3 regions of the Methylobacterium sp. NPDC097929 genome follow, and region 1 is predicted to be linked to each of the others. Evidence: riboswitches for the same ligand, from Rfam matches in the RefSeq annotation. Region 1 holds a riboswitch; each other region holds the start of a gene.
What was found. A riboswitch is a leader RNA that binds a small molecule or an ion and turns the genes downstream of it on or off. The one in region 1 is predicted to bind cobalamin.
Positions count from the first base shown of each region.

Region 2: linked by a shared signal. The riboswitch ahead of ACPCJR_RS17890 (TonB-dependent receptor plug domain-containing protein) and the one ahead of ACPCJR_RS19960 (TonB-dependent siderophore receptor) in region 1 are both predicted to bind cobalamin.
Region 3: linked by a shared signal. The riboswitch ahead of ACPCJR_RS19315 (CbtB domain-containing protein) and the one ahead of ACPCJR_RS19960 (TonB-dependent siderophore receptor) in region 1 are both predicted to bind cobalamin.

Region 1 covers NZ_JBMVEP010000010.1:31,593-41,305, forward strand. The annotation lists gene urtA (urea ABC transporter substrate-binding protein) at 1-32, shown strand, start outside; gene ACPCJR_RS19955 (DUF1624 domain-containing protein) at 279-1,433, opposite strand; gene ACPCJR_RS19960 (TonB-dependent siderophore receptor) at 1,436-3,571, opposite strand; cobalamin riboswitch at 3,783-3,992, opposite strand; gene ACPCJR_RS19965 (DUF2778 domain-containing protein) at 4,293-5,435, shown strand; gene ACPCJR_RS19970 (YybH family protein) at 5,498-5,860, opposite strand; gene ACPCJR_RS19975 (OsmC family protein) at 5,903-6,346, opposite strand; gene ACPCJR_RS19980 (PAS domain-containing protein) at 6,506-6,955, shown strand; gene frc (formyl-CoA transferase) at 7,064-8,314, shown strand; gene ACPCJR_RS19990 (alpha/beta hydrolase) at 8,978-9,697, opposite strand.
Region 2 covers NZ_JBMVEP010000007.1:234,066-243,778, reverse strand. The annotation lists gene ACPCJR_RS17920 (hypothetical protein) at 1-302, shown strand, start outside; gene ACPCJR_RS17915 (AAA family ATPase) at 527-1,114, opposite strand; gene ACPCJR_RS17910 (DUF6925 family protein) at 1,107-2,069, opposite strand; gene ACPCJR_RS17905 (ABC transporter ATP-binding protein) at 2,050-2,862, opposite strand; gene ACPCJR_RS17900 (FecCD family ABC transporter permease) at 2,859-3,905, opposite strand; gene ACPCJR_RS17895 (ABC transporter substrate-binding protein) at 3,902-4,747, opposite strand; gene ACPCJR_RS17890 (TonB-dependent receptor plug domain-containing protein) at 4,755-6,737, opposite strand; cobalamin riboswitch at 6,859-7,055, opposite strand; gene ACPCJR_RS17885 (DUF1624 domain-containing protein) at 7,157-8,338, opposite strand; gene ACPCJR_RS17880 (TonB-dependent siderophore receptor) at 8,338-9,713, opposite strand, start outside.
Region 3 covers NZ_JBMVEP010000009.1:82,895-92,607, forward strand. The annotation lists gene cobN (cobaltochelatase subunit CobN) at 1-204, opposite strand, end outside; gene ACPCJR_RS19295 (DUF4349 domain-containing protein) at 218-1,126, opposite strand; gene cobW (cobalamin biosynthesis protein CobW) at 1,123-2,157, opposite strand; gene ACPCJR_RS19305 (DUF1636 family protein) at 2,154-2,573, opposite strand; gene ACPCJR_RS19310 (CbtA family protein) at 2,566-3,339, opposite strand; gene ACPCJR_RS19315 (CbtB domain-containing protein) at 3,365-3,547, opposite strand; cobalamin riboswitch at 3,590-3,789, opposite strand; gene ACPCJR_RS19320 (DUF1772 domain-containing protein) at 3,845-4,267, opposite strand; gene ACPCJR_RS19325 (MarR family winged helix-turn-helix transcriptional regulator) at 4,254-4,745, opposite strand; gene cobU (bifunctional adenosylcobinamide kinase/adenosylcobinamide-phosphate guanylyltransferase) at 4,827-5,357, shown strand; gene cobO (cob(I)yrinic acid a,c-diamide adenosyltransferase) at 5,357-5,959, shown strand; gene fumC (class II fumarate hydratase) at 6,604-8,136, shown strand; gene fae (formaldehyde-activating enzyme) at 8,352-8,891, opposite strand; gene ACPCJR_RS19350 (hypothetical protein) at 9,078-9,311, shown strand; gene ACPCJR_RS19355 (hypothetical protein) at 9,312-9,713, opposite strand, start outside.

The DNA of each region.
Region 1 (9,713 bases):
AGCCGAACCCGTTCCCGAAGGGGTATCAGTAAGCGGCTGTTCCCCCCTCTCCCCGCGCGCGGGGAGAGGCCCGCAGGCACCCTGTCGTGCCTGCGGGAAGCGGAGGCGATAGCCGGAGCGAAGGTGAGGGGGCGGTCACGGAAGAGGCTCATCCTGATGCGCCCCCTCACCTTCGGCTGCCGCCTCGCTTCGGCGACGACGAGGTCGCCGAAGCCCTCTCCCCGCAAGCGGGGCGAGGGGATGCACACGCAACGCGGTCACGTCCCGGATGTCGGCCTTTACAAGTAGCTCAACCCCCGCCACCGGCTGCGCCGCTTCAGCCACACCATCCCGAGACAGGCGGGGTAGAGCGCCAGCGCGAGCGCCGCCGCGATCAGCCAGATCTGGACCGGCGCCCCCACCTCGACCCGGCCCGAGGGACCGGCCAGACCGAGAGCGGCAAGGCCGTCGTGGATGCCGCGCAGGGCCCAGAGATGGGCGAGGTAGAAGAACAGCGGCGCTCCGCCGAAGACGGTGAGCCCGCCGCGGAGGCGAGCCGGCAGGTGCTCGAACCCGGCGAGCAGCAGCAGGCCGGGACCAAGCGTCGCGAGCAGGAAGTCGGCCGAAGGCGGGTACTTGGTCAGGTTGATGAAGGACAGGGCGCTCGCCCCCCAGTCCTTGCCCGCCTGCCAGGGGTGGGGATCGCCGTAGCCGTTGAGGCCGCGCAGGGCCAGGAAGGCGGCAAGGCACGTCAGGCCGAGGGCGACGAGGCGTCGGCGGCGCATGGCCGGATCGATCCCTGCTCCGAAGAGCGGCCCCAGCGCGTAGCCCGCCGCGATCACGCCGATCCAGGGCAGCACCGGGTAGGAGGTGCGCGCCGCGCCCCAGGGCAGCGGGATCATGCCCCGCTGGTGCAGGATCGCCCAGAGCGCGTAGCCCGGCTGGTCGAGGGCCAGCACGATGCGATCGAGCGCGTTGTGCCCGAGCATGATCGCCAGCGCGAGGGCGATCAGCACCGCCCGCGGCAGCCAGAGCAGGGCGGCGAGCGCCACCATGCTGAGCCCGATCGCCCAGATCACCTGCAGGTAGAGAATCGGCGGCAGCAGGCTGCGGGTCCAGGCAAGGTTCACCAGCGTGACTTCGAGGACGATCAGGAAGAGCCCGCGGGTGAGCAGGAAGCGGGCGGTCGCGGCCCGGCCGCCGTGCTTCTGCCCGTAGAGATGCGCCGACAGGCCGGTGAGCAGCAGGAAGACCGGCGCGCAGAGATGCGAGGCGGCCCGCGTCAGGAACAGGCCCGGCGGCGTCGCCGCGAGATTGACCGGGTCGCTCACCTGGGCCTGGAGATAGAAGAACTCGCGCACGTGATCGACGAGCATCAGGAGCATCACCAGCCCGCGCAGGGCGTCGATGCTGCCGATGCGCGCGCGCGAAACGGCGTCCTCCTGCCGAGTCATGCTCAAAACCGCACCGTCATCGTACCGGTGAAGCGGCGCGGCGCGCCGGGATAGACCCGGAAGCGGTTGAGAGAACTCTCGTAATATTCGGTGTCGAACACGTTCTCGACGTTCAGCCCGAAGCGGAAGTTCTCGTAGCGGTAATAGGCCAGCGCATCGACCGCGACATAGGCCGGCAGGACGAAGCTGTCGGCCGCATCCGCCGCCCGCTCACCGACGCCGCGCACGCCGCCGCCGATCCCGAGGCCCTTCCACGGCCCGGCCTGCACCTCGTGGACGGCGAGAAGGCTGCCCGAATGGCGCGGCACGTTGATGAGCGGCGTGCCCACCGGCAGCACGTTGTCCCGCGTCACGACCGCGTCGGCATAGACGTAGCCCGCCAGCAGCTTGATCTCCGGCGTGATCTGGCCGGCGGCGGTCAGCTCGAAGCCCTGGCTCCTCACCGCGCCCGCGGCGAGCGAGAAGGCCGAGTTGTTGGGATCGGGCGTCAGCACGTTCTCCCGGTCGACCCGGAAGGCGGTGGCGGTGAGCGCCAGGGCGCCGCCGAACAGGTCGATCTTGCTGCCGACCTCGTAGCCGATGCCGGTCTCCGGCGCGAACGGGCCGGAGAGCGCCACGGCGGCGGCATCGGGGCCGATATTCGGCCGGAAGCTGGTGCCGACATTGGCAAAAAGCGCGAGTTCGGGCAGCGGCTGGTAGACGAGGCCGGCCCGCGGGGTGGCCGCGAAATAGGTCTGATCCACCTGGGAGCGCGGGATGCGCTCGCGGAACGACTGCTCGAAGAAGTCGAAGCGCACGCCCAGCAACGCCTTCCATTCCGGGCTGAGGCTGATCTGGTCCTGCGCGTAGAGCGCCGTGTTGGTGATTCGCTCCAGGTTGTTGCGCGGGATGGTGAGCGGCGGCAGCGGCTGGCCGTAGCGCGGATCATAGATGTCGATGGCATAGGGGTTCGTGCGGAAGTTCGAGCGCAGGTAGAGCACGCGGCTGTCGGTGCTCTCGCGCTCGAAGCCGAGCAGCACCGTGTGGCCGATGCCGGCGGTGTCGAAGCGCCCGACCACCTCGGCCTGGCCGATCGCCGTATCCCAGCGGTAGTCGCGCACGTTGCGGTCGCGGGAAACGGTGCGGTTGTCGGCGGCGATGGCGCGGATCTCGGCCGACTCGCCCTCCAGCGTGCCGGTGTTGAAGTGGGTGGCGAGCCGCATCTGCCAATCGGCGTTGAAGCGGTGATCGACGCGAACCTGCATCGTGTTGTTGGTCTGATCGGTGCTCTGGCCCGGCTCTCCGAGGAAGCGCGAGATCGGCACGATTCCGAGCCGGCCGTTGATCGCGATGACGCCGCGGTCGAACACGATGCGGTTGCGCAGGAACTCCGTCTCGACGGTGATCCGCGTGTCCGGGGTGATCTGCCAGCTCAGGACGGGGGCGACGAGCAGCCGGTCGCCGTCCACGAAGTCGCGAAAGCTGCCCTGCCGGCCGGCGGCGAGGTTGAAGCGGTAGAGGAGCGTGCCGTCCTCGTTGAGCGCGCCGCCGGAATCCACCGTGCCGCGGAACTGCTCGAACGAGCCCCACAGCCCGCCCATCTCGAGGAAGCGCTCGCGCGTGGGCTGCTTGGTGACGATGTTGACGAGCCCGCCCGGATCGCTGCGCCCGAACAGCCCGCCGCCGGGGCCTTTCAGCACCTCGACGCGCTCGACGTTCTGCGTGTCCGGCGGGGGCGGCGTGCCGCGGTTCAGGGGAAAGCCGTTCTTGTAGATCTCGGAGGTCGTGACGCCGCGGATGGCGTAGCTGAACACCGACAGGCCGCCGAAATTGTTCTGCTGGGCCACGCCCGGCGTGTAGTTGAAGACGCGGTCGACGCGGGTGGCGGCGAGATCCGTGATGACCTCGCGCGGGGCCACCGTCACGATCTGCGGCACGTCGCGCTGGGGCGTGTCGGTCTTCGTGCTGCTCACCGCGCGGTCGGCGCGGTACCCCGGCGTCGGGCCGATCAGGCCGATCGTGCCGGCCGCCGCCGTCCCGCCGGCCGGCGCCCCGTTGCCGACGCCGCGGCCGGAGGCCTCACCCTCGACCGCGAGTTCCTCCAGCGTCACCGATTCCTGCGCGAGCGCGCCGGAGCCCGGCAGCAGCGCAGCGAGCAGAACCGCCGGCCACCGGTGGAGGATCGCGGCGCGGGCCGGCCGCGCAAGGCGGCGTGCCTGCGGGCCTTCCTCGCCGACAATCAGGTTCGTCCGGACTCTCACGATGCGCGCTCGGGGCTGTTCGGAGGGGAGCCGCGGCGCGTGCCCGGCCGACGGTGCGCGAAGACGCGCGCTCGCCGCTCGGGCACACCGCCGGAACACCCCGTCCGGGGAACATGGTCGCGCCGAGGCAGGTCTCCTGGCTCACGGGTCGACACCCCCCTCGGCCTTCCCGATGCACGGGGCACCAGTGACCGTTTACGACGGGGGCTTACCGCTCACAGTTGCGGGGGCAGCTCCGGCTTTGCCCCGAAGGACGGACCGAATTCCCTCTTAGCCCGCGGGCGACGCGTCCGCGGGAACCTTGGCCGCACCACCTTCGCTGCAATGCGGCACCCGGTCAACGACCGGAGGAGCGAAACGTAACAACATAACATTCTCTGTGTCCGGCCGGACACGGCGCCCTTTACCCTCAGCGACATGGAGGCCGGTCGCGGGCGGCAGTGACCGACGATTTCGCGGCACGCTTTTAGGCAAGATTAACCAAGATCCCGTTCAATGACGAAGGCTTAAGGTTGATCCTTCCCTAAACGGCGAAGCCATCCCGTGCGCCATTTCCGTGCATCTGCCGCGGGAATGACGGTGGGAGCCGTGCGGGATCCGCGTACCGAGTACCGCCTCCATGGACATCGCCGAGCTCGTCCAGAACCGTTCCGCCCGGCCTGTCCGCCGTCGGCGTCGGCTGCCGGTCGCGGCGCTCGCGCTGACCGCCCTCGGGGGGCTGGCGCTCGCCGGCCTGCTGCAGCCGCAGGATGCGGCGGCGCCTGCCGCGATGGACGGGGCGCAGGCATCGGGCGGCACCGAGCGGGCAGAGACCGATCAGGCGGCCGCCCTGGCCTGGATGCTCGATCCCGCCCCCGTTCTCCAGACGGCCAGCCGCGGCTTCACGCGGGCAGCGCCGCGCACTGTGGCCCCGGTGCCGGCAGCCGCGGCGCCCGCCGCGCCCCTGGCCGCCCTCCCCGCGGCCGAACTGCCCGCCCCGGCCCTGGCCGCCCGCCCCGCCCCGCCCACCGCGGCCCGCGTCGCGCTCACCGTTCCGCTGCCCGTGCGCCGGCCCGAGGCGTTCCGCTTCGAGCCTCGGATGCAGACGGCGCGCCTCGGCAGCGCCCGCGTCGCGGCGGCGTCCTCGCCCCGCGCGGCCGAGTCGACCCGCAGCGTGTTCAGTGCCGCGGTCACCGACGACCGCTCGTTCTTCGAGAAGATGTTCGATCTGCCCGCCTCGCCCGCCGCCCCGGCCCAGGAAAAGGCGATGGCCTACGCGGCGCTGGACAGCGGCGCCGTCGATTCGGCGGCCCGGCGGCGGCTCGTTCCGGGTCCGGTCGCGGAGCCCGGCGTGGCCGTCTACGACATCAGCGCGGCGACCGTGACGCTGCCGAGCGGCGAGGTGCTGGAAGCCCATTCGGGCCTCGGCGTCGCCCAGGACAATCCGGACTACGTCCACGTGCGGATGCGCGGCGCCACCCCGCCCGGCGTCTACGACCTGAGGGAGCGCGAGGCGCTGTTCCACGGCGTGCGGGCGATCCGCCTCAACCCGGTGGGCGGCTCGCGCGCCATCCACGGACGCGATGGCATCCTGGCCCACACCTACATGCTCGGCCCGAGCGGCGCCTCCAACGGCTGCGTGGTGTTCAAGAACTACACCCGCTTCCTGCAGGCCTATCTGCGCGGCGAGGTCCGTCGCATCGTCGTCGTGCCGGGCACCGCCCCGGGCGTCTTCGCCAATCGGCGCGGCACCGCGTCCCGCCGCTCGGCTTCCGCCGAGTGACCGGATCTCCCGTCCCCGCGCCGTGACGAGAACGGGCGCCCGGCAGCCGGGCGCCCGAAACGTCAGCCCTTGGAGACGGGCTTGATCTTGAGCTGGTCGATCGCCCAGCGCCAGGTGCCGTCGCTCTGGCGGCGCGCCGCCTCGACGGAGATCGAGCCGTTCGGCAGGCGGGCGAAGGTGAGCGCGAGATCCCCCTGGCGGATCGCGGGCAGCGTCTCCGGCTCGGGGAAGTCGGATTTCCGCGCCAGCAGGTCCGTGTAGAAGCGGCGAATCTCCTCCGTGCCCGTCGCGACGACATCGCCCGCAGCCAGCACCGCCTGCGGCTCGTAGAGAGCCACGAGGCCCTCCGCGTCGCCCGCATTGGCCCGGGCGTGAAAGAGCCGAGCCAGATCCTCCGGCTCTCTCGCAGGTTCCCGATCGCTCATCGCTCGTCTCCTCCCGTTCGCGTGGCTGTCACGTCAGGCGCTTCACTCGAGGCGCTCGCCCCGCCCGTCCCGCACCGCGACGGTGACCGGGATGCCGGCCTTGACGCTCTCGGAGACGGTGCAGAACCGTTCGAATTGTTCGAGCACCCGGTCGAGCCGGTCCATCGATCCGGCCTCCGCCCCGACGGCGATGTCGACCTCGATGCCGACGAGGCGCAGGCGCCCCTCGTCGTTGCGGGCGACGCGCCCGATCGCCTCGGCGCTCACGCCGCCGCCCTCCTGCCGGTACTTGCCGAGCGCGAAGACGAGACTCGCGCACAGGCAGTTGCTCACCGCGGCGATCAGCACCTGCTCCGGCGAGGGACCGGTCCCGCCGCCGATCGGCACGGGCTCGTCCGTCAGCAGCGGCACGAAGGCTTCGCCGAAGTCGACCCGGAAGGCATAGGCCTCGACCTGCCGGATGCGGATGCTGTGCTTGTCCGACATGCTGGGCTTCCTCCCCCTCCCTAACGATCGAGGCCGGATCTCGTTCGCGGCGTCGTGCCTGCCTTGACCTTCTAATCGTATTTGGTATACCAGATGCCAATCGATGGGCCACCGTAAAGAGCGGCCTCGACCGGGGAAGCCAAGGAGGCAGCCGCCGATATGGAACAGGCCCAGGCCTTTGACATATCCGGCCTCGTCGCGGCGATCGGCGACGCGGTCGTGATTTCCGATGCGGACGGACGGATCGTCACTTGGAATCCGGCCGCCGAGCGGATCTTCGGTTTCACGCAAGCCGAGGCTCTTGGCGAGAGTCTCGACCTGATCACCCCGGAGCGTCATCGCCGACGCCACTGGGACGGCTACGCCAAGACGATGCGCACGGGTGAGACCCGCTACGGCACGTCGCTGCTCAAGGTCCCGGCCCTGCACAAGGACGGTCGGTCCCTCTCCATCGCCTTCACCGTCGCGCTGCTGCACGACGCGGAGGGCGCGGTCACCGGCATCGCCGCGATCATCCGCGACGAGACCGAGCGCTTCCAGGAAGAACGCAACCTCCGCCGCCGCGTGGCGGAGCTGGAGGAGGCTCTGGGCACGCTCGTCTGCGCCTGAGGCCAAACGAAGTTTCAGCCATTCATTCAGGGCATATTCCGCAAGTCATATTTTTCGATCTTCACAAACGAAGACCCGAAACAAAGTCTCAATAGGGAGAAAACCGAGATGACTCAGCCGCTCGACGGGATCAAGATCATCGACTTCACGCACGTCCAGGCGGGTCCCGCCTGCACCCAGCTCCTCGCGTGGTTCGGGGCCGACGTGATCAAGGTCGAGCGCCCGGGCTCCGGCGACGTGACGCGGAACCAGCTTCGCCACGTCGAGGACGCCGACGCCCTCTACTTCACGATGCTGAACTCCAACAAGCGCTCGCTGACGCTGGACACCAAGACCCAGCAGGGCAAGGAAGTCCTCGAGAAGCTGATCCAAGATTCCGACGTGATGGTCGAGAATTTCGGCCCCGGCGCGCTCGACCGCATGGGCTTCACCTGGGCCCGCATCCAGGAGCTCAACCCGGGCATGATCCTCGCCTCGGTGAAGGGCTTCTCCGACGGCCACCACTACGAGGACCTGAAGGTCTACGAGAACGTGGCCCAGTGCGCGGGCGGTGCCGCCTCGACCACCGGCTTCTGGGACGGCCCGCCCACCGTGTCGGCCGCGGCGCTGGGCGACTCCAACACCGGCATGCACCTGGCCATCGGCATCCTCACGGCGCTGCACGCCAAGAACAAGACCGGCAAGGGCCAGAAGGTCGCCGTGTCGATGCAGGACTCGGTGATCAACCTCTGCCGCGTGAAGCTGCGCGACCAGCAGCGCCTCGACGCCATCGGCTACCTCGAGGAATACCCGCAGTACCCGCACGGCGAGTTCTCGGACGTGGTGCCGCGCGGCGGCAACGCGGGCGGCGGCGGCCAGCCGGGCTGGGTGCTCAAGTGCAAGGGCTGGCAGACCGACCCGAACGCCTACATCTACTTCACCATCCAGGGTCACGCCTGGGCGCCGATCTGCAAGGCCCTCAACAAGCCCGAGTGGATCGACGATCCGGCCTACAACACCGCCCGCGCCCGCCAGGACAAGATCTTCGAAATCTTCGCCTTCATCGAGGATTGGCTGTCCGACAAGACCAAGTTCGAGGCGGTCGACATCCTGCGCAAGTTCGACATCCCGTGCTCGCCGGTTCTCTCCATGAAGGAGATCGCCGCCGATCCGTCGCTGCGCGCCAGCGGCACCATCGTCGAGGTGCCGCACCCGAAGCTCGGCTCGTACCTGACCGTCGGCTCGCCGATCAAGTTCTCGGACACGAAGGTCGACATCAAGGCCTCGCCGCTGCTCGGCGAGCACACCGATGAGGTCCTGAAGGATCTCGGCTACTCCCCCGAGCAGATCGCCGCGATGCACGAGGCCCGCGCGGTCTGACGGGTGAAGAGCGGCGGCCCCGGCTTTCGGGACTGCCGCGCATGATGGTCCGACCCGTTCGGCCATAGACCTTCCCGGGACGAGGCATCGCCCCGGGACGCTTGACCGGGCAAGGCGCCCGGGGTTCTTTTCCTCCTCCGATGACTTGACCGGGCCGCATCGTCGGCCCGGTTTTTTGCTGTTTTTCCCGAGCGTGCTTCGTGCGAGCGCGCGTGTCCGGCACGGCGGCCGCGCCGCCGACGCGATCGCGGACTTATACGGCTTCCGGCTGATCGCTTCGGTCTCTTCCTTCGTCCTTGCGAGGCTCAGCGAAAGCAATCCAGGGCTCCGCACTTTTCGGACAGGTCGCGCGCTGGGTCGCTTCGGCTCCGCCTCGCGATGACGGGGCGGGACGAAGGCCGAGGCGATCATCCGAAGATCGTATTACGGGCCAGATCGTCGGCTCGCCGCTCACGCACCGCCGATCCTTGAGGGCAAGATGCCCCCGGCCCCGGTGGGACCGGAGGGTCGCTCCCTCAGCGTGTCGTCTCGCTGCAAGACCCGACGCAGCCGGCCGGGACGGCTAGACCATCGTGCCGGATATCGTATCCGGCACGAGGTTCGAGCCTCTTGTTTCGCATCGTCTTTTTCCGAAAGCCGGCGACCACCTTTCGGGACGATGCTCTATCCGAAGAAATCGCCGAGGAAGAAATCGACTGCCTGGGCCACCACGTCCGGGTTGTAGGCGTGCGGCCCGTCATACTCGACATAGGTCAGGTCGTAGCCGGCCTCGCGCAGCAGCCGGGCGTGCCGGCGGGCGCTGCGGTCGATCGGAATCTGCTCGTCGCGCGTGCCGTGCGACAGGAAGATCTTCGGGGCGCCCGCCTGGACCTGTACCGACATGAAGCCGGCCGAGGACACGATCAGGTGGCTGACCCGGTCGCCGTTGGTGAGGCCGAGCGAGAGCGCGTAGCTGCCCCCGTCGGAATGGCCCGCGAAGGCGAGATGGCGCGGATCGATCAGGAAGCGGTCGGCGACCTCGGCGAGCGCCCGGTCGAGCCGCTCGCGGTCCGGCCCGTTGCCGACGATCACGAGATCCCAGGTCGGGTGCAGCGACTGGGGCACCAGGAGCAGGAAGCCGCGCTTCTGCGCATGCTCCTCCAGCATCGGCAGGATCTTTTCCGCGTAGCCCCCGCCGCCGTGGAACAGCACGACGAGCGGCGTCGGCAGGCGCGGGTCGATGTGCTCGGGCACGCGGATCAGCGCGTCGCGGGTCTCGAACAGACCGAGCGCGTGGCGCCCCGGCGGCAGCGGTTCCTTGCTCGGCAGACGCGGCAGGAAGGCGAGCCGGCCGGCGAGCCGGGGATCGAGGGCGACCGAGGGATCGAACGGGGACGAGGCCATGGAGCGTCTCGCTGAG
Region 2 (9,713 bases), on a different contig from region 1:
CCGCAAAGGTTCTACGTGCCGTCGACTACGAGCGCCGAAGGACCATCGTCGGACGGGTGCGGACGCTCCATTCAATGGATACTCCGGCCGACCTCTACAGCACCTCCGGCTTGCAGGACGTCATTGTAGAGTGGTCGAGCGAGGAGTTCGGCACCAGGAACGTCCGGGTTTCCCTTGGCCCCGAAGAATACTTGCAGGCCGTCGAGGCGCACACGGAGGGGCGTCTCATCTCGGTGTTCGGCGAGCTCGACCGGACACGGCAATGGCGCCTCGAAAACGCCCGCGATTTCAGGCTGCTTTGATTCTCAAACCCTATTTGCTTGACCGTCTGAGGAGCTGCTTTTGACCCTTTGCGGACCTTCCGCCCTGCCTATTCGAATGTCCGCTGGGAAGGCGAAGCGGCCCCGATGCGCTGCATGCCTGTCCCGCCAACCGGCCGTCGGCGTTGTTAAGGGCATGGGCGCCGGGTGAACAGTGCATGCTCGGGCGGCCGGCTACCCAAGTGAAACCAAGGGAACACGACAGGTCAGGTTGCGGGACACGTCCGAGTCCCGCTTACCAAACCGTGCCGGGCTTCGGCCTCGGGCAGCGGAAGCTCGATATACTCGACCTGCTCGGGGGGAAGCGTCCGCCACCAGGCGTCCGGCGAACGGAACGCGTCGTAGGTGAACCTCAGCACGTCCTCGGGCTGGACGTGCGACGGGTCGGCAGCGCCGCGCGCCGCGTTTCGAGCGAGAAGCACCTCCCAAGGTGCGTCGAACACCTTCCACTCGACGGCAAGGCCGTATCGTTCGACGACATCAAGCTCGTCCTCGAACACGGCGCGGGTCAGGTGGGTGTCGGCCATCACCACGCTGAAGCCCTGAGCGAGGGCGGTGTCGAGGGCGGCGACCTTCACCGCATGCAGGAGATGGTGGGCCTGCCGGTCCCAGACCCCGTGGCGAGCTTGCCAATAGATCTGCCGGTCCGGCGGCCAGAGCGCCTGCCGGAAATCATCCAGGGTCAGGTGCACCCAGCCATCAAGCGGATCGAACCGACGACGCGCGTAGGTCGTCTTGCCCGCCCCGGGACAGCCGATCAGCCCGACCACGCGCTGACGACCTAACTCAGGCATGGTCGGCGACGGTCTCGTCCTCGTCGGCGTCGGGATCGGCCTCGACGACCTCGCCCCGGAGATAGCGAGCCTGGAGCTCGGCGACGCGGCGGGCGGCTTGGGCGTGGCGGTTCGACACTGGGCTGTCCGGGCGAGGTTCGCCGCCCCGCTTGACTGCGAGCAGGTCCGGATCGCCCCAGCGGTCGAGCAACTCCTGGAAGGCCGCATGCCGGGTAGCGTCGAAGTCGATCCGCTGGCCCAGCATGTCCTTGTAGGGGTGAGCCGGGTGGAGTGCGGCGCAGGGCACCCAGCCCGCCGGGATCGGCGTCGTCGCTGCATGCGTGCGCCCGCTGCGCAGGAGCTTGGGCAGGACGTGGGTGTGCGGTCCCTCCGGGCTCGTGCCGCCGGGTCCCGGGATCGGTGCATAGACCTCGATGCGGCCGACCTGAGCGAGGAACACGCGATGCGGGCTCATCGCGACGAGGTGGCGACCGATGGGGTTCGCATAGTCGAACAGGGGGCGCCCGACGCCCGACCGGAGGCAGGCGATGGCCTCGGGGTCGCTCGTGCGCACGCAGGCATCGACCGCGAGGAGATCGAGACCGAGGTCGAACAGGATGGCGTCCCGGTCCCTTTCGCGGGCGGCCTCGCGGTCCGGGCCGAGTTCGGTCACCACGGCGCGTCGGCTCATGGCGCAGCTCGCCTCCGGGAGGCAGAGGGCCACGGCGTGGTTCCACCCGGATGCGACCGAGGTCTCGTAGGCGACGGGGCGCAGGCCGGGACAGGCGGTCAAGGCGATGGCGCCGCGCTCGGTCGCCATGCCGAGACGGTCGTCCGGCAGGACTGAGACCGCCTCGTCCGGGTCGCGCATGAACTCGGCGATGGCGCCGAAGCTGCCGAGGCTCCAGGCGGTGCCAGGGTCGGCCAGGGCGTCGCGCAGCAGGTCCGTGACCGCATCAGAGGATGATGACGCCATCGCTCGTCTCCTTCGTCGCCCCGAACCGCGCCCAGGGCAGGATGTACCGGGTCCCGTCCGCCGCCTGCCCCCGTTCCGCCGTCACGCCGAACACGCGGGCGAGCAAGGTGTCGGTCAGCGCCTCCTCCGGCGTGCCGTCCGCAACGAGCCGGCCGCCGGACAGCACGACGATCCGGTCGCAGAACCGCGTGGCCAGCGCGAGGTCGTGCAGAACAGCGACCACGCCGGTGCCGTCACGCGAGGCGGCGTGCAGCAGCGCCATGGCATCGAGTTGGTGGGCAGGGTCGAGCGCGGTGACGGGCTCGTCGGCCAGCAGCCACTCGGCCTCGACCGCGAGCGCCCGGGCAAGCAGCGCGCGCATGCGCTCGCCCGATGACAGGGTCGGCTCGGTCCGGTCGGCGAGGTGCCCGACATCGGTGCGCGCCATCGCCCGCGCTACCGCGGCCTGATCGGCGTCCGAGAGCCCTGCGAAGGCGCGACGGTGCGGCAGGCGACCGAGCGCCACGATCTCGCGCACCGTCATCGGCCACCCGACCCCGGCGCCCTGGAACAGGGCGGCGATGCGGCGTGCCCGCTCGTCGCGGTGCAAGTCGGCGAGCGCGCGACCGTCGAGGGTGACGCGGCCTCGTGCAGGGGCGACCAACGCCGCCAGGACGCGCAGCAGCGACGTTTTGCCGGCTCCGTTCGGCCCGACGAGCCCGACGAACTGTCCGCGCTCCAGGACGAGGTCAATGTCCGACAGGATGGTCCGGCCGCCCAGCGTTATCCGAACCTCGTGGAGGGCAAGGCTCATGCCCGTCCTCCGCGGTTGCGCAGCAGAAGGACGATCAGGAACGGCGCCCCGACGAGCGCGGTGACCACACCGAGCTTCAGCTCGGGGCGGGTGGCGAGAAGGCGGACGCCGATGTCGGCGGCGAGCACGAGGACCGCGCCGGCGAGCCCGCTCGGCAGCAGGACGGCGCCGGGACGGGCCCCGACGAGCGGGCGCATCAGGTGCGGCACCACGAGGCCGACGAAGCCGATGGCACCCGACACCGCCACCCCGCTTCCCACCGCGAGCGCCGCGCCGGTGACGAGCCGAAGCCGCACGGAGACGAGATTGACCCCGAGGCTCGCAGCGGTGTCCTCGCCGAGCGTCAGGGCGTCGAGGGCGGAGCCGGTCGAGAGCATCAGGCCCCAGCCCACCACCATCAGCGGCAGGCAGAGGAGGACGTGGTCCACGCTGCGGTCACTGAGCGACCCCATCAGCCAGAACACGATCTCCAGGGCCGCGTAGGGGTTGGGCGACAGGTTGAGGGCCAGGGCGGTCAGCGCACCCGCAAGGCTCGACAGGCCGACGCCGGCCAGGATCAATCCGAGGGTCGAGCTGCCGCGGGCGGCGAGCGCGTTGAGGAGCAGCGCCGCCACGCCCGCGCCCGCGATGCCGCCGAGCGGAAGGGCAAGGCTCAGAGAGGCGGCAAGGCCGCCGTAGAAGACCAGCACGGCGCCCAGGGCCGCAGCCGAGGAGATGCCGAGGATGCCGGGATCGGCCAGCGGGTTGCGCAGGTAGCCCTGCATCGCAGCTCCGGTCAGGCCGAGGCTGAACCCGACGAGGCCGCCCAGCAGCGCCCGCGGGATGCGCAACTCCCACAGCACCATCGCGGGCAGCGTGGTCCGGCCCGCGACGATGTCCGCGAAGGCGGCCGGCACATCGAAGGGCGCGTAGCCGATGGCGACCGACGCGAACGTCAGGGCTAGGACGGCGGCGCCGAGGACGGCAACGACGGCACGATGGACGCGCGGCGTGTCCGGGCGCCGCGAGACGGGATCGGCGATGGCTCGAACCGGTGCGTTCATGGCCGAGGCGCCCGCGCGTTCGCGGCGGCCCCCAGCCGTGCCACGACCTCGGCGACCTGGGGGCCCGGGCAGGTCCAGAAGCGGTTCGGGATGGAGACGGTCCGACCCTTCCCCGCAAGAGCGCGGAAGACGGGATGGTGCAGGAGCGTGTCGGCGAGCGAAGGCAGGCCCGGCGCCCCCTCGTCCACCACGATCAGGTCGGCGTCCGCGAGCGCGGCGGCTTCGAGCGGTACCTGCCCGAACCGGTCGCGTCCGATCTCGGCTGCGACGTTGACGAGGCCGGCGGCGCGGATGAGCGCGTCGCCGAGGCCGCCGGGTGCGACCGTGAAGGCGTTCGGGCGCATGACGAGGGCCCGCAACGGCCGGGTCGACGGGATGACCGTTGCGAGCTTGGCGTCGAGGTCCGCGATCAAGGCTTCCCCCCGCTCGGGGTACCCAAGTGCTTCCGCGACCTGCCGGATCTGGGCACGCACGCCGTCCAGGTCGGCCGGCACGCCGAGTTCGAGCACGGGCGCGCCGACGCGCCTGAGCATGCCGACGGTCGTGCGCGTCGTGAAGGCGCCCGCGATGACGAGGTCTGGCCGAAGCGCGACGACCTCCTCGGTCAGGCCGCGCGTCACCGGAACTCCGGCGGCCTCGGACGCGACCGTCGATCCGCGGGGGTCACTTGCGAGATAGGTGACGGCCAGCACCTGAGCGCGGTCGGCGAGCTGCAGGACGAGCTCGTCCGCGCACAGGTTCATCGAGACCACGCGCACGGGCGCCTCGTTCGTGCCCGTAGCGCCGGCTGCGGGCCCGAAGGCCAGGATGCCCCAGAACGCGATGATGGCCCGTGATGGCATCCTCACCTCAGAACGTGGTCAGGCGCACGCCGCCATAGACGGCAAGCCCCGGCCCGAGGAACCCCGTGGGGTTCTCGTAGCGGCGGTCGAATAGGTTATCGATGCGACCGAACACGCTGACGGTCTCGTTGACGTCGTAGTTGACCGCGAGGTTGACGAGGGTGAAGCCGGGATTCTTCAGACGCGGGACGGAGAAGTCCCGGTTTCCGTCGACGAAGGAGCCGAGCACGATCACCGTGCCGCTGAAGGTCAGGCCCGGCAGCGGGTTCCAGAACGCCGTGGCGCTGCCCTTGTGTCGCGGCCGGCGCAGGAGTTCCTGACCCGTGATCTCGTTCTTGGTGACGGTGTTGGTGTAGTCGACGCGGCCCGACAGCGTCTCCGAGAACCGGACCGAGACGAACGCCTCCGCGCCGTAGGACACCGCCTTGCCGACGTTCTCGTTGGAGGTGAAGCTCGCGTTGGTGTTGATGAGGTTGGTGAAGTCGTTGCGGTAGTAGGTGGCTCCAACCAAGACCCGGTCGCCGAGCGGTTGCTCGAACCCGGCATCGTAGCCGAGGCTCTCCTCGGGCTTGAGGTTCGGGTTGGCGAAGAAGTTGAACGCCGGGAAGCTCTGGTAGAGTTGGCTCAGCGTCGGCGCCTTGAAGCCGGTCCCGACGCTGCCCTTCAGGCGCGTGTCGGAGAAGGGCAGGATGTAGCTCGGCGCGACCCGGAAGGTGGTGGCCGGGCCGAACTGGTCGTTCTCGTCATGGCGCAGATTGGCGACGAGGAAGGCGCGGTCGAACGGTGTGAGCTGCACCTCGCCGTAACCCGCGGTGTTGCCGTTCCTCGCCCGCAGGGAGTCGGGAACGGAGCCTGGCGAGGTCGTGAACAGGCTCTCCTCGTCCCGCTGGGCGCCGAACAACACGATGTTGCCGGGGGAGAGAAGGTAGTCGCCGCGATACTCGAAGCGTGTCCGTTCACCCAGGCCCGTGGTCGCGTCGGGCGTCGCCAGCGGGTCGAGCGGTCCCTGCTGCCGGTTGAATAGGTTCGAGTAGTTGATGGCGAGGATGTTGTGGAAGCCGGCGAACGGCGTCCACTCGGCCTCGTTGCGGGTGAAGACCTGCTGGACCGCCGCCTCGCTGCGGAAGGCCGCCGGTGCCGCCGGGAAGGTGCTGAAGTCGTCGCCCGTCAGCAGCAGCCGCGAGTTGATGAAGCGCGTGACCGAGTTGATGCGGAACGTGTCGGTGAACTGGTAGCCGAACTTCGCCGAGACGGTCTCGTTGTCGTAGAAGTTCGGATGGATCGGGCGTCCGAACGGCACGAGGTTGGGCGGTGTGACCGGTGTTGCGGCCGCCCGGAAATGGGAGACCGAGACCGAGTAGTCGAAGCCGTTCTCGGAGCCGCTGATCCGGCCCGACTGGTTGAAGGTCCCGAACGAGCCGCCCTCCAGGCGAAGCGACGCCCGCGCCGGCCCTTCGCCGCGCTTGGTCGTGAAGGAGACCACGCCGCCGATGGCGTCCGAGCCGTAGAGGCCGCTCTGGGGGCCGCGCAGCACCTCGATGCGGGCGAGGTCATCCGTTAGGAGTTGGCCGAAATCGAAGGACCCGTTGCCGTTCGACGGGTCGGTGGCGTCGATGCCGTCGATCAGCACCTTGGTGTGGTTGGAGTTGGCGCCGCGGATGAAGACGGAGGTCTGGCCGCCGGGACCACCCGTCTGCACGACGTTGAGGCCCGGCACCTGCTGGAGCGCGTCCGGGACGGTGCGGCGTTGCTGCTGTTCGAGCGTCCGCTCGGTTAGGACGGTCACGCTCGATCCGACCTGGGCGGTCGGCGTCGGCACGCCGGTCGCCGCGACTGAGATCTCGTCGAGGGTGGTCTCGACGCCGGCCGGGGCGGCGGCAAAGGGGGCCGCGGTCTGTTGGGCGTTGGCGAAGGTTGCTGTTAGCAGGGCCGATCCGGCGCAGGATAGCGCCAGGACGCTCCGGAGAGCGGAACCAGGGGAATGGGGCACGGGAGACAAGCCTCGGGTGACGGCAGTGGCACGTCACCGCGAACGAGGCCTCGGCGCTCGCGTCCTCACGGGATCACGGCGCTTCGACACCCACCAGGACACCCCGCCCGATGCGTTTCGCGTGTGACCACGACTGACGGCAGGTCTCCTGGCTCGCGGGTCGCTGCCCTCTCACCGTCTTCCCGGGCGAGGCTGCCCAGTGACATGGTGGCGGAAGGCTCGCCGCTTACAGTTGCGGGGGCAGCCGCGGCATCGAGCTTGCGCCCTCACCGCGTTCCCTTTTGATCCCCGAGGGGAACCGTCAAGCTCAAGTTATTTCAGGCTTGCGAGCCAAGTCAATGTAATTGGAGCCCGGCCTCCCTCTGGTTTCGTGCCGGGGCGCCGATGACGAGGCATCGGCGCCTGTCGCGCAAGCCGAACTACAGGTACTTGAGCCAAGCGATGTCGCGCCTCCACGCCTTGAAGCGCGAGAACCAGGCCGTCGGCAGGTAGAGGGGCACGATCAGCCCGACGTACCAAACGAGAACCCACCCGTAATCGGCGACGCCGAACACGGTGCCCTGGGTCGCGCCCCAGGTCGCGAACGCGCCATGGTATAGCAGCCGCAGAACCGTGAGGTGGAGCAGGTAGAAGAACATCGGCGCGCCGCCGAACACCGCCAGCGCCGCGACGAGCGGGCGGTCGCCGATCCGCTCCAACGCCACGAGCAGCAGCGCCCCGGTCCCGAGCGTCAGCAGCAGGAACAGGAGCGAGGGCGGGTATTTCGTCAGCGCGAGGAAGCTCATCGCGGTCCGCAGGTCGCTGCCGTCTACGACGAACCAAGGCTTGTCGCCGTAGCCGTTCGCCAGGCGCAGCAGTGCGAAGGCGACCAGCATCGCGCAGCCCAGCGCCGCGAAACGGCGCTCCCGCGTGCGCGTGGCGACGCCGGGCAGGAACCACGGTCCGACCGCATACCCGAGCACGATGACACCGATCCACGGCAGCACCGGATAGGTCGTCTTGGCGACCAGCCCGAGGGGAAGCGCGATGACGTCCCGCTGATGCAGCAGGGCCCAGACGGGAAACAGCGGCTGGTCCGGTAGGAGCCGGATCGGGTCGAGGAGGTTGTGACCGCACACGATCACGAGCCCGACCGCGACGAGAACCCGGCGCGGCAGGCCGATCAGCGCCGCCAGGACGATCATGCACACGCCGATGCACCAGATCACCTGGAGCCAGAGCGTCGGGCTGGCCACGCCCCAGTACAGTTTGGAAAGGTAGAACACCTCGAAGGCCATCAGCACGAGGCCGCGTTTCACCAGATAGGCGCGCGTCTCCGCCAGGGTGTGCCGGGTGCCGAACAGGTACGCGGCCACGCCGGTCAGCACGATGAAGACCGGCGCGCACAGGCTGACCGCGAGGCGGGCCAGAAACAAGGCCGGCAGGGCAGTCCTCGCGTCGACCGGATCGGCGACCGGTACGTGCAGGAACCAGGTCTCTCGCAGGTGGTCGAGGAGCATCAGCACCATCACCAGCCCGCGCAGGGCGTCGATGGAGGCGATGCGTCCGGTCGCGGCCGATGCCTCTGTCGACGCTTCAAGCGTTCCAGGGTGAACGCCCATCAGAAGCGTGCCGTCATGCTGACCGTCACGCGCCTTGGCTCGCCGACGCCGACCCAGAAGCTGTTGTAGGAGCGCTCGTAATAGGTCTCGTCGAAAATGTTGTCGACGTTGATCCCGAAGCGCAAGTTCTCGTAGCGGTAGTAGGCCAGCGCGTCGGTCAGGACGTAACCCGGCAGCCGGAACCGCTCGTTGCCGCTGTCACCGAGGCGCGAGCCGACGGCCCGAAACCCGCCGCCGAACCCGAAGCCCTTCCAGTCGCCCGCCTGGACCTCGTAGACGCCGAGCAGGCTGCCCGAATGGCGTGGGATGTTCAGGAGCGGCGAGCCGACCCGCAGAACCTCGTCGCGCGTGACCTGGGCATCGATGAAGGCATAGCCGCCTATGACGCGGAACTCGGGCGTCACCTGACCGACGACGCTCAGGTCGAACCCCTGGCTGCGCACGGCGCCGGCCGCGATCTGGAAGAAGAAGTCCCGCGGGTCGGTGGTCAGCACGTTCTCCTTCTCGATGTGGAAGGCCGCACCGGTGACGCTGAGGCCCGTGAAGAGGTCGAGCTTGGCCCCCACCTCGTAGGCGAAGCCCGTCTCCGGGGCGAAGGGCCGCGTCGCGCTGTCGAAGCCGGTGTTCGGCCGGAACGAGGCAGCGACATTGCCATAGAGCGAGAGGAAGGAGAGCGGCTGGTAGACGAGGCCGGCGCGGGGCGAGAAGCCGGTGCGGTCCTGTTCGGTGCGCTCGCCGCCGACCTTGTCGCGGAAGGTCTGGTTGTAGAAGTCGGTGCGGTTGCCGAGGAGCAGCTTCCACTCGGGGCTCAGCGCAATCTGGTCCTGCAGGTAGACCGCCGTGTTGCCGACGTTCTCGCTGGCGCTGTAGCGGCGCGTGAAGGGCGGCTTGGGCTGGCCGTAGACCGGGTTGAAGAGGTCGAGCGCGAACGGGTCCAGGCGCGGGGTCGAGCGAAGCAGGTTCTCGGTGCTGTTGTAGCGCTCGTGCTCCAGGCCCAGCAGCAGGGTGTGGGCGAACTGTCCGGTGTCGAAGCGCCCGACGAGCTCGGCCTGTCCGATGGCCACGCCCCATGTGAAGTCGTGGCGGCGGAACTCGCGCAGCAGGGTTCGCCCGTCGTCGAGCAGCCCGGTGGCGCCCGTCTGCAGGCCGGTCAGGCTGCCGGTGTTAAAATGCCCGGCGACCCGAAGCTGCCAGTCGGGACTGAAGGCGTGCTCCAGGCGCACCTGCACGATCCCACTCTCCGACACGGAGTTGTCGCCCGGCTCGCCGAAGAAGCGCGAGCGCGGGACGAGGCCGAGGCGGTTGTTCACCGCGACCGTCCCGCGGTCGAAGGTCTGGCGGTTGCGCAGGTACTGCGTCTCGACCGTGAGCTTGG
Region 3 (9,713 bases), on a different contig from region 1:
ATCGACCGACATCGGGTGGCGCAGCTGCGCCATCTTGGCGAGCCGCAGCGAGGGCAGGCCCGGCTCGGCCGCATGCGCCTGGGCGACGGCCGCGAGGTCGGTATCGGTGAACGACAGGAAAACGATCTCGCCGGGGCTCTGGCCGAGATCGACCGCCGCCTCGCCCTCGTCGAGGGAGACCGTATCGAGGCGGATCAGGTGCATGGCGCGTGCCCCCTCACGGCTCCGAGCGGGTGCGGGCCGGTTCGGCCCGCCTGCGCCGGATGCGCCAGACCAGCCGCAGGAGCAAGGCGGCAAAAAGAACGAGAGGCAGCCAGGGCAGGCTGGCGACGGTGAAGCGCAGGGCGGAGGCGGCGCTCTCGCCGAGGATCGGGCCGCTGCGCGCCCAGACCTCCTGCACCGGGGCGAAGGCCCCGGCCCGGGCCCGGCTCGTGCGGAAGTTCACGGTGACGATCTCGGTGTCCACCCGCTCGTCGAGGCCGCGGCGCCGGCCCTCCGCCTCCTCGATCTGGCTCTGGACCTGCGCCAGCTCGCCCGCGATCTTGATCAGATCCTCGGCCCGGTTGTCCGGCTTCTGCGCGAGGGCGGTGAGGCGGTCGCGGTAATCGGTGAGCTGGGTCAGCCGCCGGCCGGTATCGGCAATGGCAGCGGTGAGATCCTCGGCCCGGGTCGCCTGCTCGATCAGGGTGACCTCGCCCGCCGCCTCGCCCGGCAACGGGGCGGTGACGAAGGCGACGTAGCCGGCCACCGCCGCGTGCGGCAGGCGCACCTGCACCTGGGCCTGCGGCTGGCTCGTGCCGCCGCCGTCCCGGATCGAGGATAGCATCAGCCGACAATCCGCCTCGCCGAGGCAGCGGTCGCGGGCGGCGGCGAAATGGGGCGCCACGCGCTCGGGCGCGAGGCCGACGGAGAGGTCGTGGCGGTAGGCGAGCTTCGCCGCGTTCCGTTCCGCGCTCCTGGCCGCCTCCCCCTGGCGCGCCGCGGAGACGAAGGGCGCGGGCGCGGCCGCGTCGGCCGGCTCGCGCTCCCGGTCGGAACAGCCCGCGAGAAGAGCGCAGGCGGGCAGGAGAGCGAGCGCGACTTTTCTCGCGCCTGCCCCCGGGCGCCGATGCCCGGCCGGGCTCATCCGCGCAGGGCGGCGGCGACCGCGTCCTGGTCGAAGCCCTTCAGGCCGATGACGACGAGGCGGCCGTCGCGGGGCTCCGAGCCCTTCCAGGGACGGTCGTAATGGGAGGCGACGCGCCGGCCCACGCCCTGCACCACGAGGCGCATCGGCTTGCCCTTCACCTCGACGAAGCCCTTGATGCGCAGCACGCCCTCGGTCTCGGCGGCCTTCTCCACGCGCGCGGCGAGGTCTTCCGGGCTGCCAGCGACGCCGACGGGGATCGCCACGGATTCGAAGTCGTCGTGGTCGTGATCCTCGCCCTCGCCGTGATGCGAGGGGCGGGCATCGAGGTCGTCCTCGGCCGCCGCCGCGATCCCGAGCAGCACCCGCGGGTCGAGCCGGCCGTGCTCGGTCTCGACGATCTCGACGGCGCGGGGCAGGTGGGCCTGGATGTCGGCCCGGACCCTGTCGCGGCCCGCCGCGTCGAGGAGGTCGGACTTGTTGAGCACCACGAGGTCGGCGCAGAGGATCTGGTCCTCGAATACCTCTTCGAGCGGGTTGTCGTGATCGACGGAACTGTCGGCGGCGCGCTGGTTGGCGAGCGCATCCGGGTCGTCGGCGAACAGGCCGGAGGCCACCGCCGGGCCGTCCACCACCGCGACCACGCCGTCCACGGTGACCCGTGAGCGGATCGCCGGCCACTGGAAGGCCTGGACCAGGGGCTTGGGCAGGGCGAGGCCGGAGGTCTCGATCAGGATGTGCTCCGGCGGCTCGGGCCGGTCGAGCAGCTTGGTCAGCGCCGGCACGAAGTCGTCGGCCACGGTGCAGCAGATGCAGCCGTTGGGCAGCTCCACCACCGAATCCTCGTTGCAGCCCTCGATGCCGCAGGCGGCGAGGAACGAGCCGTCGAAACCGAGATCGCCGAACTCGTTGACGATGATCGCCAGCCGCCGCCCGCGGGCGTTCTCGACGGTGTGGCGCACCAGCGTCGTCTTGCCGGCTCCGAGGAAGCCGGTGACGATGGTGCAGGGGATTTTTTCGACCAAGCTCATGATGAAATCTCCCCTCGTGCCGCCGTCAGCGGCGGGATGCGGGCGACGACGCCCTTGCGGAAGGCTTCGGGGCGCTCGCGCCAGGGCACGAGGCCGTCGGGGGTCTCGAGATAGCGCCGCAGGCCCGCCAGGATGGTGCGGGCGGAATTGTCCGGGTCTTCCAGGGCGTCGAAATCGCCCCAGACGTAGGTCCAGCGGTGGGCCGAGGCGACCGCCACGGTGCAGGGCCGCTTGCAGACCGAGAGGCACTCGGCGCCCTCGATCCGCAGCCCCGGCACGGGCGCCCGTTCGGCCTCGGCGCGCAGGGCCGCCAGGAGCCTCGCCCCGGCCCGCGGCTCGGCGGGGTCTCCGGCCGCGCGGCAGGTGAGGCAGACCGACAGGGTCGCGGTGTCGGGCTCGGATGCTGCGTCAGGCATGGCGGCGGGCGCCCGCCGCGCGGCCGAACAGCCCCCAGGCCCAGCCATAGGCGAGCCCGATCACCGCCCAGAACACGAAGCCGATGGCGAGCGAGCGCGCGGCGAACTGCGCGGCGGTTGCCGGCGGCACCTGCGACGAGACCGTGTCGAGCGATTGCGGCGCTCCGACGAGATGCGGCACGACGATCAGGACGAGGCCGCCCAGGATCGTCAGCGGCACCCGGCGCACGGCGATCAGGTAGAGGCCGAGGCCGGTGGCGACCACCGTCATCAGCCACCAGAACTGGCGCAGCACCAGCGGCGCGGCGCCCATGCCGGGCAGTTCCGGCGGCAGGCCGATGGCGGGCGCGAGCGCCACCGCGAGGAAGCCGGCGACGCCGACGACGAGCCCGGTGCGCGGGTTCGGTTCACGGCGCAGGGCCAGCATCACCGCGGCGAGCAGCAGGGCGTAGCCGACCCCGCCGACCAGCGTGGCGAGGCCGGTAAAGGCCATGCGCTGGAGGCCCGGGGCGGGCTGCCATTCGTCGGCCCGGCCGTGGTTGTGGCCGCCCTCGCCGTGGCTGTGCTGCGACGGGGCGTGGGCCGGCACGATCAGGGAGGCGAAAGTGACGGCGGCGGAGGGGGCGACGGCAGCGTGCGCACCCCCGCCCTCGTAGGTCTCCGCCTGGAGGATCAGCGGAGAGGTCAGGGCGAGTTGCAGGCCCGTCGCGACGACGGACGCGAGAAAGCCGGCGACGAGCGCCGCCGACAACAACCGTGCGATCATGATGCGAGCCTTGCGGGCGCCGCGATCAGTGGCAGGGGAAGTTCTGCGCGTGGCGGAAGTCGTGCGCCGCGTTGTGCAGCACCGAGGCCGGGGCGAAGCCGGCCACGAAGACGAGACCGAGGCCGAGGAAGGCAGCCACGAGGAGCGCACGGGCGCCCTCGGCGGAACGGGTGGCGGTGGCCGAGGTCTGAAGGGTCGCAGTCGTCATCGGGTCACGGGCTCCGGCCGCCCCACCGGCGGCATTCGAGAACAAATTCGCACCGGACGGCAGGTCTCCTGGCTCGCGGCTGCGATCGCGCCTGCCGCCTTCCCGGATCGCCCGGTGGCTCGTGGCAGGAACTCGCCGCTTACAGTTGCGGGGGCAGCCGCGGAATCGAGGCTTTCGAGAAACCCTCTCACCGCATTCCCTTTTCACCCCGTTGCCGGGGCACCGTCACCGAGCGGTCATAGCCTGATGCGGACGGACGCACAACGTGTCCGGCGCCGGTCGACCGAGCGGACGCGATCACCGCAGCGCCCAGAGGAAGGCCGCGACTGCCGCAAGACCGAGCCCGCTGCGGACCGCGTGCAGGCGGATCCAGCGTTGCATCAGCGGCGCCACGCTTGGATCGGTCCCCGAGGCGGCCAGCAGGGTGCGGTTGGTCGGCATGATCGCCAGCATCGTGTAGGGCCAGTTGGCGAGCGCGAGCCCCGCCCCGAGCCCCCATCGCGGATCGCCCGTACGCGCCCAGGCGAGCAGGCCGAGCGCGGTGGCGGCCAGCGCCAAGCCGCCCTGCATCCGGGTCGCGCGCCGGTAGCTCGGGCGCCATTGCTGCAATTGGGAAGCCGGGTCGAGAACCAGCCGGGCCGGATGCTCCACGAAGCCGACATAGAGCGCGGCGCCGGCGAAGGCCGCCGCCGCGACGAGGGCGAGTTCACCGATCAGCATCGTGGTCTCCCGGTCGTTCGCCGCTCCGGCGTTCGCTGGCCCGCTCGCCGATGGTCCGCACGAGGGTGCGGGCCGCATCGAGCGCCGCAGGGTCGAGACCGCGGGCGAGCGCGGCCGCCCAGGGAGCCTGCCGCGCCGCCGCCGCTGCGTAGGCGTCCCGGCCCGCGGGCGTGAGAAGAACGAGGCGGGCGCGCAGGTGGTGAGGATTGTCGGCAAAGCTCACGAGGCCGGCAGTCGCCAGATCGTTGACCGTCCGCTGCACGCCCTGGCGCGTCATACCCATGTCCCGGGCGATGCGGGCAACCGGCAGCGGCTCGGCGGCGAGCGCGACGGCGCCCAGAACCTGCCAGCGGGCGCTGGTGAGGCCAAGATCGCCCACCAGCCGGTCACCGGCGGCCAGCAGCGCGCCGCTGGACCGGAAGATCTCCAGCACCAGGGCCGTCGCGGCTTCCGCAGCCTCGTGATCCGATCGCGTCATGACAACATGCTGACGATTTGACACAATGTTGTCAATAGACTGACTTTGACGCGCCGGCGGCGTCTGGGGCAAAGGGTGCGGATGCTTCAGGCCGCTCCCCGGATGACCCTGGTGCTCGGCGGGGCGCGCTCGGGCAAGAGCGCCTATGCCGAGCGGCTGATCGAGGCCTGCCCTGCCCCTTGGCTCTACATCGCGACCGCCCAGGCCTGGGACGACGAGATGCGCGCCCGCATCGGCGAGCACCGGGCGCGGCGCTCCGGCTCCTGGCACACCCTCGACGTGCCGACGGCGCTGCCCGAGGCGGTGGCCGCCGCGACCGGGCCGGTCCTGGTCGATTGCCTGACGCTCTGGCTCACCAACCTGCTCTTGGCGGAAGCCGACCTCTCGGCGGCCACGGAGGCGCTGGCGCAAGCCTGCGCCGGGGCGCCGGGCCCGCTCGTGCTGGTCGCCAACGAGGTCGGCCTCGGCATCGTGCCGGACAATGCGCTCGCCCGCCGTTTCCGCGACGCGGCCGGGCGGCTGCACCAGCGCCTCGCCCGGGACGCCGACCGGGTCGTGCTCACCGTCGCCGGCCTGCCGCTGACGGTCAAACCCTCACGCGAGAATCCTTGATGACCGAAGACGATACGCGCCACCGCGAAAAGATGGCCAAGCGCAAGGCGGTGCAGGACGCCGAGGTTGCCTCGAAGAAAATCGAGAAGGGCCTGCTCATCGTCCATACCGGCCCCGGCAAGGGCAAGACCACGGCCGCGCTCGGCCTCGTGCTGCGCATGCTCGGGCGCGGACACCGGGTCGGCGTGGTGCAGTTTATCAAGGGCGCCTGGGACACGGGCGAGGCCCGCGCCCTGAAGAGCTTCGGCGATCAGATCGTCTGGAAGGCGCTCGGAGAGGGCTTCACCTGGGAGACGCAGGACAAGGCCCGCGACATCGCCGCCTGCGCCAACGCCTGGGAGACCGCGCGCGCGCTGATGGCGGATGAGAGCATCCGTCTCCTCGTCCTCGACGAACTCAACATCGCCCTGCGCTACGATTATCTCGACCTCGACGCGGTATTGGCCGACCTCGCCGCGCGGCGCCCCGATCTCCACGTCGTGGTGACCGGCCGCAACGCCAAGCCGGCGCTGATCGAGGCCGCCGACCTCGTCACCGAGATGGGCAGCGTGAAGCACCACTTCTCGGCCGGCGTGAAGGCGCAGGAGGGGATCGAGTTCTGATCCGACCTTCGCTCGATCCTCATCGCGAGGCGAAGCCGAAGTGATCCAGGGCGCCGCCATCTCCGGGAGCGTCGCACCGTTCCGTCGCCTCGATGCCGCTCGCGACGATGGGGGGAGACGAGCCCGGATCGATCGGCCGGAAACGGGATGAGGCCAAGCCCCGTCTTCGATGACGTGGAACACCGTCCCGGTCCGAGGCCGCCGCAGCCCTGACCCCGGCGGGGGACGACCTCCGTCGCGATCGAAACGGGGCTCACCGCGCAGAACGCCCGCGTACCGACCGTGCACGCATCGAAATGACGGCGCGATCGGTATCGATGCGAGCTATTTGAATTATATCGATACGCGGTTGGCCCAACGCTCGGAAATTAAGCACTATTTTGCATATTTTCACCGAGAGAGCGCGCTGGAAGCCTACACGGCAAGGCGGGTGTCAGGCCGCGCTTTTCATAACAATTGATTGCCCGGGTCGCGGCGCGCATGGAACCGTAGCCGTCGCCCCGCCGGGCTCCTCCCGTCCGCGGACGATGGTCCACCGATCGCGCGCCCCGCCGGAGGATCGCGTGCGGGCAGCGGCCGGACATGCTGCGGTCGCGCCTCCTCCTCGGCCCGTCGATTTCAAGAGCAAGAAAGGACACGGCTCCATGGAGCGCAGGGACATCCTCAAGACCGGGCTACTCACATCGATCGGCCTGGCGGCCGGCGCGGCCCTCCCGAGGGCGACCGCCGCGGAGGCCGGCGTGCAGCCCGCGGCAACCCCGTCGACGGCGGAGAGCGAGTGCTTCCGCGTCGAGAAGGACAGCATGGGCGAGGTGAAGATCCCCTGCGACAAGCTGTGGGGCGCCCAGACCCAGAGGGCGATCGAGAATTTCGATATCGGCATCGAGCGGATGCCGCGCGAACTCGTGTCGAGCTACGCGATCCTGAAAAAAGCCGCCGCCACCGTCAATTTCGCCGATGGCCGCCTCGGCGAGACGCAGCACGGGCTCATCGTGCAGGCCTGCGACGAGATCCTGGCGGGCAAGCACGCGGAGATGTTCCCGCTCAACGTCTGGATGACGGGCAGCGGCACGCAGTTCAACATGAACGTCAACGAGGTGATCGCCAACCGGTCCAGCCAGATCGCCGGCCAGCCGCTCGGGAGCAAGAATCCCGTGCATCCCAACGACCACGTCAATATGGCCCAGTCGTCGAACGACACCTTCCCGACGGCGATGTACATGGCCGCCGCGATCGCGGTCCGGCAGCGGCTCGTGCCCTCCATCACCGAGCTGCGGGACAGCATCGCCGGCAAGGCGGAGGAGTGGAAGGACATCATCAAGATCGGGCGCACCCATATGCAGGACGCCGTGCCGATCACGCTCGGGCAGGAATGGTCGGGCTATTCGGGGATGCTGAGCGACAACCTGGAGCGCTTCGACGACGCGCTGAAGGGTGTCTACCGCCTGGCGCTGGGCGGCACCGCGGTCGGAACCGGCATCAACGCGCAGCCGGGCTTTGCCGAGGCGAGCGCCAAGGAGATCGCGCGTCTGACCGGCCTGCCCTTCGTCACGGCGCCCAACAAGTTCGTGGTGCAGGGCGCGCACGACGCACTCGTCCACCTGTCCGGCACCCTGCGCACGCTGGCCGGCTCGCTCTACAAGATCGCCAACGACATCCGGCTCTTGTCCTGCGGCCCGCGGGCGGGTCTGGCCGAGCTGATCATTCCGGAGAACGAGCCGGGCTCCTCGATCATGCCCGGAAAGACCAACCCGACCCAGGTCGAGGCGCTGACGATGGTCACCCTCCAAGTGATGGGCAACGACGTCAGCACCGGGTTCGGCGGCGCCAGCGGAACGCTCGAGATGAACGTCTACAAGCCGGTGATGATCTACGACATCCTGCAGTCGATCCGCCTGTTGGGCGACGGCAGCCGGAACTTCCGCAAGCACCTCATCGAGGGGACGCAGCCCAACCTCAAGCGGATCAAGGAGTACGTCGATCGCTCGCTGATGCTGGTGACGGCGCTGACGCCGACGATCGGCTACGACAAGGCCTCGAAGATCGCCCACCTCGCGCACGAGCAGGATCTCAGCCTGCGCGAGGCGGCGCTCAAGCTCGGCTACGTTTCCGAGGCCGACTACGACCGGATCGTCGATCCGCGCAAGATGGTCAGCCCCTACGTCGCCAAGAAGTAGGTTTTTCTCGCGCGAGGCGGTCCGATCGTTCCGGCACGGCGGAACGGTTGGACCGACGCCGTGGTACGGTTTCCTTGAGCGGAATTTGGAAGCCGAGGATCAACCCTCTCCCCGCACGTGGGGAGAGGGGGCAAGTCGCACGTCCCGAAGCGATCGACCGGCGACCGTCCGAACGCCGTCGAGCGGAACGCGGCCCGAGCCGCGTTGGGAAAAACTCAGTACTCGATGATGTCCTCGAGCGCGTAGTGCTTCACCGTCTTGCGGTTGGCGATCAGCTCGTCGATCGTCGGCTCGCCGCGCATCGCCCGGCCGATGGCGAGCTTCGTCGCCTCGTAGTTGGTGCGGTAGAGATCCTTGCGGTCGAGGTTCTCGTCCTTGCCGCAGCGCTCGTCGAGCCAGATCGTGATGATCATGCAGAGCTCGTCGAGGCCGTCCTTGGGCAGGATGCCCTCGATCACGCAATCGACGATGGCGTCGCCCGTGGCCGCCTGAACCACGCCGCCGAGCAGCTCGGCGTATTCGGCCGTGTGGATCGTGACCTTGGTGGTCATGATCGTGGAGGGGCGCACGAGCTGGTTGAGGTCGCGCACCACGAACATGCGGGTGTGGCCCTGCACTTGGCCGAGCATGCCGGCGAAGGCGTGGCCCACGGGGCCGCGGGTGGAGCCGATCAGCACCTCCGGCATCGCGTCGGTGAATTGCCCCTCGGCGGCGAGCACCGTCGCCTCCCCGGTGCGGAACCAGATCTCGGACATGTTCCTCGTCCCCGTTCGGTGTGTTGGAAGAGATTTTCCGCCCCGCGGGCGGCTGGCGCGCAGACATCATCCCTGGTCGCGCCCGTCAATCGCCCGTCCCCGCACGCCCGTCCGGGCCGCGCCCCTGGTCTGCGGCGGCGAAACCGTTCATGTCAGGGGCGAACGGGACCAGCGAGGATCGAGGCGATGAGCGAGCCCGGCACAGGCGGGGCAACGGGGCCTGAGCGGAGCTGGAGCCTGTCCGCCCGGGCGGAGGGCGAGGGCGTGCGCCTGGAACTGGGCCTGCCCGACCTCGACGGCCGCCCGGTCACCGCGATCCTCAGCCTCGACCGAGGCGAGGCCCGCGCCTTCGCCCGGGCGCTGCTGGCCGCGGCGGGCGATGCCACGGAGCGGACCTTCGTAGGCCCCGCGGAGCCTTGATCAGCGCTGCAGGCGTCGTCCCGGCAGGCGCGGCACCTGCGTGCCGCGGGGCTCGACCGGCGCATCGCAGGCATAGGCGAACTCGGTCTGCAGGTCGCTGAACACGGTCTCGCCGGTGATCTTGCAATCCTCGCGCACGGTCTCGTCGAGATAGGTGCGCGCCGCCGTGCGGAAGCGCGCGGCCCGGGTCTCGGCGGGCGGACGTCCCGCGCCGACCTTGCCGACGTCGCAGCCCGTCACCTCGCGCAGGGCGTTCGAGACCACGAGAACTCGGCGGCGCTGGCGGTTGTCGTAGATCTCGTAGGGCTCGTTGCAGCCGATCGTGACGACCTGCGGCACTTGGCTGACGTAGGTCTGGGAGATGTAGCCGAAGCCGGTGCAGCCCGAGACGGAGAGGCCGGC